One region of the Streptomyces mayteni genome, then DNA from elsewhere that is predicted to be linked to it. Evidence: riboswitches for the same ligand, from Rfam matches in the RefSeq annotation. Region 1 holds a riboswitch; the other holds the start of a gene.
What was found. A riboswitch is a leader RNA that binds a small molecule or an ion and turns the genes downstream of it on or off. The one in region 1 is predicted to bind cobalamin.
Positions count from the first base shown of each region.

Region 2: another riboswitch for cobalamin. It lies ahead of metE (5-methyltetrahydropteroyltriglutamate--homocysteine S-methyltransferase); the one in region 1 lies ahead of ACYVPE_RS20365 (ribonucleoside-diphosphate reductase subunit alpha).

Region 1 is NZ_BAAGPR010000045.1:19,716-23,500, reverse strand. Features, by position in the region: gene ACYVPE_RS20370 (DUF2079 domain-containing protein) at 1-672, shown strand, start outside; cobalamin riboswitch at 882-1,009, shown strand; gene ACYVPE_RS20365 (ribonucleoside-diphosphate reductase subunit alpha) at 1,189-3,561, shown strand; gene ACYVPE_RS20360 (ribonucleotide-diphosphate reductase subunit beta) at 3,627-3,785, shown strand, end outside.
Region 2 is NZ_BAAGPR010000004.1:97,613-101,397, forward strand. Features, by position in the region: gene metE (5-methyltetrahydropteroyltriglutamate--homocysteine S-methyltransferase) at 1-1,620, opposite strand, end outside; cobalamin riboswitch at 1,758-1,981, opposite strand; gene ACYVPE_RS03200 (PPOX class F420-dependent oxidoreductase) at 1,979-2,425, opposite strand; gene ACYVPE_RS03205 (helix-turn-helix domain-containing protein) at 2,626-3,785, shown strand, end outside.

The DNA of each region.
Region 1 (3,785 bases):
TACGACTACTGGGCCAAGGTGGACGAGGGCGGCGGCCCGCTCGACGCGCTGTTCACGGATGTCGACCAGAAGGTCCGCACCCTGCTGTGGATCCTGGTGCCCACCACGGGCCTGCTGGCCCTCCGCTCGCCGCTGCTGCTCGTCGTGGTGCCCACCATCGCCTGGCGGTTCGTCTCCCAGGAGCCGAACTACTGGGGCATCGACTTCCACTACAGCGCCGTGCTGATGCCCGTCACGGCGCTCGCGCTGGCCGACGCGATCGCCCGCTCGGGCGCCTCACGGCGCCCCTGGCTGCGCGGCTACGCCCGCCAGTTGCCGGCCGCCGCGCTGGCCGCCGCGCTGGCTCTCAGCGCCTACCAGCCGATCGCCACCCTCACCCACGCCGACACCTACCGGCCGGGCACCGCGGCCGAGGCCGGCGAGCGCGTGCTGGCCGCCGTCCCCGACGGGGCGGACGTCGCGGCCAACGTCCGGCCGATCTCCCATCTCACCCAGCGCTGCCGGGTGTTCTGGATCGGCGACACCGAGGGGTCGGCGCCCGAGTACATCGCCTACTACGATCCCGCGCGGGACGCGGCCGGCATGGTGGCGTACGCCCGACAGCTGTATCCGGAGGCGGCCTACCGGGTGACGGCGAGTGAGGCCGGATTCTGGGTGCTGCGCCGCGACTGACCCACCCGCACATTCGCTATCGCACACGAGCGAAGGTTCGGGGTTGACGTCGCGCCACCGCCGCGCGCCCTCGGGCGCCAGGTGAACGGCCGGGGCGCCCGTCGCCCGCCACGCGCCTCGGCATTCGCATGTTCGCTCCCCTCGCTCCGTCACCAAGGAGACACGGAACACAACATATAGGGGTGCGTGGTTGGGGCAGCACAAGATGTATGCTCGTCCTCGTTGTCGCCCAGGGGAATCCGGTGAGAGTCCGGAACTGTCCCGCAACGGTATGCGATAGCCGGATTCGTTCGGTTCATCGTGAAGTCCGACCACCTGGCGGCAGCCCTACAGACGTCCGGGCCTCGGGGACTGGGCCGACGGACGCAGCGCGCATGCCTTTGCCCTACCACACGCATGCTCGCGTGCGCCGTCGTGCCCGGCCCCGGGTGCTCACCGCGAGACGCCGCGCGCGACCCCGTCCCGTGCGGCGCCCCGCGATCGATTCGATCCGATTCGATTGAGGGAGAGCATCGAGTGACCATCGCACCCGTCGCACCCGCGGAGCCGGTTACCGCCGCGCAGCCCACCACGCTGTCGCTGACGCTTGCCGAGCTCACCGCCGACCTGTCCGCCACCGACCCCGCCCGGGTCGGGGCGGCCGTGGCGCGCGGCCGGCATGCCGGCTCCGACGAGGCCGAGTTGCGCTCGCTGGCCATCGAGGCCGCCGCCGGCCTGATCGCCGAGGAGCCCGAGTACTCGCGGCTCGCGGCCCGGCTCCTCACCCTCGCCATCCGCGAGGAGGCCGCCGGACAGGGCGCCGACTCGTTCTCCGCCTCCATCGCCGTGGGCCACCGCGAGGGCCTGATCGGCGACCGCACCGCCGGGTTCGTCCGCCGCCACGCCTCCCGGCTCGACGCGCTCGTCGAACACGCCGTCACGACCGGCGCCGACGACCGCTTCGAGTACTTCGGGCTGCGCACCGTCGAGTCCCGCTACCTGCTGCGCCACCCCACCACCCGCCGGGTGATCGAGACCCCGCAGCACTTCCTGCTGCGCGTCGCCTGCGGCCTGGCCGAGGACGAGTCGGAGCGGGCCCTGAAGGACGTGGCCGAGCTCTACCGGCTCACCAGCTCGCTCGCCTACCTGCCGTCCTCGCCCACCCTGTTCAACTCGGGCACCCGCCACCCGCAGATGTCGTCCTGCTACCTGCTGGACTCCCCCGCCGACGAGCTGGACTCCATCTACGAGCGCTACCACCAGATCGCCCGGCTCTCCAAGCACGCCGGCGGCATCGGCCTCTCGTACTCCCGCATCCGCGCCCGCGGTTCACTGATCCGCGGCACCAACGGCAAGTCCAACGGCATCGTGCCGTTCCTCCGCACCCTGGACTCCTCGGTGGCCGCGGTCAACCAGGGCGGCCGCCGCAAGGGCGCGGCCTGCGTCTACCTGGAGACGTGGCACGCGGACATCGAGGAGTTCCTCGAACTCCGCGACAACACGGGCGAGGAGGCGCGGCGCACCCACAACCTGAACATCGCGCACTGGATCCCCGACGAGTTCATGCGGCGCGTCGACTCCGACGGCGACTGGTCGCTGTTCTCGCCGGCCGACGTGCCCGAGCTCGTCGACCTGTGGGGCGACGAGTTCGACGCCGCCTACCGCCGCGCCGAGCAGGCCGGCCTGGCCCAGCGCACCATCCCGGCCCGCCAGCTCTACGCCCGGATGATGCGCACCCTGGCCCAGACCGGCAACGGCTGGATGACGTTCAAGGACGCCGCCAACCGCACCGCCAACCAGACCGCGCGGCCCGGCAGCATCGTGCACTCCTCGAACCTCTGCACCGAGATCCTGGAGGTCACGAACGACGGCGAGACGGCCGTCTGCAACCTGGGCTCCGTCAACCTGGCCGCCCACCTGGGCGACGACGGCGAGATGGACTGGGAGCGTCTTGACGCCACCGTGCGGACCGCCGTCACGTTCCTCGACCGGGTCATCGACCTGAACTTCTACCCGACCCCCCAGGCCGACGCCTCCAACTCCCGCTGGCGCCCGGTGGCGTTGGGCGTGATGGGCCTGCAGGACGTGTTCTTCAGGCTCCGGCTGCCGTTCGACTCCCCCGCCGCCCGCGAGCTGTCCACCAGGATCGCCGAGCGCATCATGCTCACGGCCTACGAGACCTCGGCCGACCTCGCCGAGCGGAACGGCCGGCACCGCGGCTGGGCCGAGACCCGCACCGCGGACGGCGTGCTGCACCCGGACCACTACCCGGAGGCCACCGCCACCTGGCCCGAGCGCTGGGCCGCGCTGCGCGAGCGCGTCGCCACGACGGGGATGCGGAACTCGCTGCTGCTCGCCATCGCGCCCACCGCCACCATCGCCTCGATCGCCGGCGTCTACGAGTGCATCGAGCCGCAGGTCTCCAACCTCTTCAAGCGGGAGACGCTGAGCGGCGAGTTCCTCCAGGTCAACTCGTACCTGATCGGCGAGCTCAAGCGGCTCGGGCTCTGGCACGACGCCACCCGCGAGGCGCTGCGCGAGGCCAACGGCTCGGTCGCCGAACTCCCCGGCCTGCCCGACGAGTTGAAGCAGCTGTACCGGACGGCCTGGGAGCTGCCGCAGCGTGCCCTGATCGACATGGCCGCGGCCCGCACCCCGTACCTCGACCAGAGCCAGTCGCTGAACCTGTTCATGGCGGCGCCCACCATCGGCAAGCTCAGCTCGATGTACGCCTACGCCTGGAAGAAGGGCCTCAAGACCACCTACTACCTGCGCTCGCGCCCGGCCACCCGGATCGCCCAGGCCGCCCGCGCCGCCGCGCCCGTCGCCGTCCCCGTCTCCGCTTCCGTCCCCGAACAGGCCGTCGCCTGCTCCCTGGAGAACCCCGAGTCCTGCGAGGCCTGCCAGTGACCACCACGCCCAAGACCACCGTCAAGAACCTGCTGGACCCGGGCTTCGAGCTGACGCTCCGCCCGATGCGCTACCCGGCGTTCTACGAGCGGTACCGGGACGCCATCAAGAACACCTGGACGGTCGAGGAGGTCGACCTCCACTCGGACGTGGCCGACCTGGCCAAGCTCTCGCCTGGCGAGCAGCACCTGATCGGCCGTCTTGTGGCGTTCTTCGCCACCGGC
Region 2 (3,785 bases), on a different contig from region 1:
GGAGATGTCGCCGGCCAGGATCGGCGGCCGGACGTAGCGGGTGCCGTACGACTGCACCCAGCCGTGCCGGGTGGCGAGGTAGCCGGTGAGCCGCTCGGCGAAGTACTGCACCATGTCGTTGCGTTCGGCTTCGCCGTGCACCAGCACGTCGAGACCGGCCCGCTCCTGGAAGGAGACCACCTCCCGGATCTCGGCCTCGATGCGCTCCTCGTAGCCGGCGGTGTCGAGGTGGCCGGCGCGCAGGTCGGCGCGGGCCGCGCGCAGTTCGCCGGTCTGCGGGAAGGAGCCGATGGTCGTGGTCGGCAGCAGCGGCAGGCCGAGGTGGGCGCGCTGGGCGGCGGCCCGCTCCGGATAGGGCTCGGGGCGGCGCGCGTCGGCCTCGGTCACCGCGCCGGCGCGGGCCCGGACGGCCGGGTCGTGGGTGATGGGGGAGCCGGCCCTGGACGCCAGATCGGCGCGGTTGGCGGCGAGTTCGGCCGCGATGGTGTCGGTGCCGTGGGCCAGGCCCCTGGCGAGGGTGACGACCTCGGCGGACTTCTGCCGGGCGAAGGCCAGCCACCGCACGATCCCCGGGGCGATGTCCCGCTCGGCCGCCGCGTCCAGCGGGACGTGGAGGAGGGAGCAGGAGGCGGCGACGTCGACCCGGTCGGCCAGGCCGAGCAGGGTGCCGAGGGTGGTGAGCGACTTCGCCAGGTCGTTGATCCAGATGTTGCGGCCGTCGACCACTCCCGCGACCAGCCGCCTGCCGGGCAGCCCGCCGGCGGCCGCCAGCGCTTCCAGGTTGGCCGCGGCGGCGCCGGTGAAGTCCAGGGCGAGCCCGTCGACCGGTGCCTTGGCCAGCACCGGCAGGGCGTCGCCGAGCCGGTCGAAGTAGGAGGCGACCAGCACCCTGGGCCGGTCGGCCAGGGTGCCGAGCGCGCGGTAGGCGCGGGCCGCCGCGGCCAGTTCGTCCGGGGTGCGGTCCTGGACCAGCGCCGGCTCGTCGAGCTGCACCCACTCCGCGCCGGCCGCCCGCAGGTCGGCCAACACCTCGGCGTACACCGGCAGCAGGCGGTCGAGCAGCGCCAGCGGCTCGAAGTCCGCCGGCGCGCCGGGCGCCGGCTTGGCGAGCAGCAGGTAGGTGACGGGGCCGACGAGCACGGGGCGGGCCGTCAGACCGAGGGCCAGGGCCTCCCCGAGCTCGCCCACCTGCTTGGCGGAGTCGGCGGCGAACACTGTGTCCGGGCCCAACTCGGGCACCAGATAGTGGTAGTTGGTGTCGAACCACTTGGTCATCTCCAGCGGCGCGACGTCCTGGGTGCCGCGCGCCATGGCGAAGTACCCGTCCAGCTGGTCGGCGGCGACGGCTTCGCGGTGCCGGTCGGGGATGGCGCCGACCATGACGGAGGTGTCCAGGACGTGGTCGTAGAACGAGAAGTCGCCGGTCGGTACCTCGTCGACGCCGGCCTCGGCCAGCTGCCGCCAGTTGGCGCGGCGCAGTTCGGCGGCGGTGGCCAGGAGGGCGTCGGCGGTGACGCGGCCCTGCCAGTAGCCCTCGATCGCCTTCTTCAACTCCCGGCCCTGTCCCTGGCGGGGGTAGCCGTACACGGTGGCCCGTGCTGCCGCGTGCTTGCTACTCATGGAGATCTCCTTCGCGAGACGAATCCCTGAGATCCCGGCGACGGGACGAGAACGCGAAGGGGTGAGAGACGGGACGGCACGCCCCGTGTCTACGCCGACCCGCCCTCGGGGTCACCGGGATGTCCGCGCACGGGTGGTCCGTGTGCGGGCAGTTGGCAGGTCTTCGGACTCGCGGGCCCGCCCTCCTGACCGGAGGACACCTACTGGCCGTCGCTTCCCAGGCCCCGTTCGTCGGGCCCAGTGCGTATGACGGCGGTCGTTCCCACTCACCGCTGCGGGGCAGTCCCGGATTCCCACCGGGTTCCCTCTTGCGACGCCTCCCGCCTGGCGGACGGGGCGAACCAGCTGCGGGAACAGCCTACGGTGCCGGCCGGCCCTCCGCCGCGCCCCGTCCGTCATCCGGAAGACGCCCACGCCCTCGCTTATCGGGCGGCCCGAACTCAACGCCGGCCGTGCCACCCTCGTCGAGACTGTTCTCCAGCCCTACCGCCCGTCCGCCGTGCTTCCTAGGACTGCCGAACAGAGTGGTGATCACGAGCACGCGAAACTTATTGCCGTATTTTGCGGTCATCGCCCGCTTGGCGGTGCGCAACTCACCCCCGGACAGCACCCGTGCCACCCCGGGCCGCCACGGTCCCATCGGCGTTCCATCGAACGTCGAAGGTGCGATCTCGACCCGAGGATTGCGACGGATCCGTCCAACCTTCCACGAGCGAACGGGCGTGTACCCGTACCAATGGCGGCCAGCAGGTGCCAGCCACACCGGCGTCGACGTCGCGGAGCCATCTCGACGAAACGTGCGCAGCGCGAAAACTGGTCACCGTCGGGATCATCACGAAACGCCACGGCGCCCCCTATCCCATACCAACACCACCGTCGAGTCCGGTTGGTGAAAGCTGCACAGCACGACGGCTCCGCCAAGCGTCTTGACGAGGCCGTTCGCTGTTCCCCCCCAAGCTGACGGGGGTACCGTCCTGAATGCCTAAGTTCAGAACGGAGTTCAGCATGCCACATGCTGCCGACGATCACACCGGCGCGCGGATCGCCGACTACCGGAAGCTACGTCATCTCACGCAAGTGGGCTTGGCTCAACGGGCGTTCGTCGCCCGAAGCACGATCGCGAAGATTGAGGCCGGCCTCTCGCCCGCGACTCCCGGTGTCGTAGCCGCTATCGCCCGCGCGCTCGAAGTAGATGTTGCCGTGCTCAACGGCCAGCCCTACGTCGAGGAGATGCGGCAAGACCAACTCGACCGCATGATCGCGCCACTCGCCTACTCCCTCGACATGTACGACCTCGGCCCCGATCTCAGCATTCAACCGCGCCCGCTGCCGCAGGTCGCCGCGGAAGTCGACGGCCTGTGCAAGGCGGCCTGCGCGACCGAGTACACCCGGACCGGCGAGCGACTGCCCGGCCTGCTTGCCGAACTCACCACCATCATCAGCGGTTTGCCGGAGGGAGCGGAGCGACGCCGCGCCGCCACCCAGCTCGCGTGGTGCTACTGGGTGGCCTACGAGTTCGCGTACCGCCTCGGCTTCCACCACCTCGCCGCGATCGCCCTCGAACGCATGGGCTACATGGGTGATCAGGCCCAGGACCCGCTGCTACTGGCCCTCCGGCTCCAACGCCGCTCCAGCATGCTGCTGCGTCGCGGCGACAACCCGATGGCGCTGCGAGTCCTCGACCGCGCCCACCAGTTGGTGGAACAACACGACGAACCTGGCTCGGTCCCCGCGCTCGCCGTGTCCGGAAGCCTCCACCTGGCCGGAGCCATCGCCACGGCGCAGGCGAAGAACGTCGAGGACGTGAAGGAGCGGATGAAAGAGGCCCGGTCGGTTGCCGAGCGCGTCGGCAGGGATGTGCCACTGGTGTACTGGGCGTCGTTCGGACTGACCAGCGTGCGGCACTTCGAGGTCGCCACCGCCGTGGAGCTGGGGAAGCTCGGCGAGGCGATGAAGTCCGCGCGTAAGGTGCGGTTTCCAGCGGATCACCCGCGCATGCGAGTCGGCCGGTATCACATCGAGCTGGCCCGTGCGTACTCACAGATGGGGCGCGCTGAGGCCGCGCAGAAGGAGCTGTTCAAGGCTCGGGAGGCAGCACCGCAGCAGGCGCGATATCACCCGCTGATGAGGGAGACGGTGGGCGTGCTCGTGCGCCGGTCCCGAAG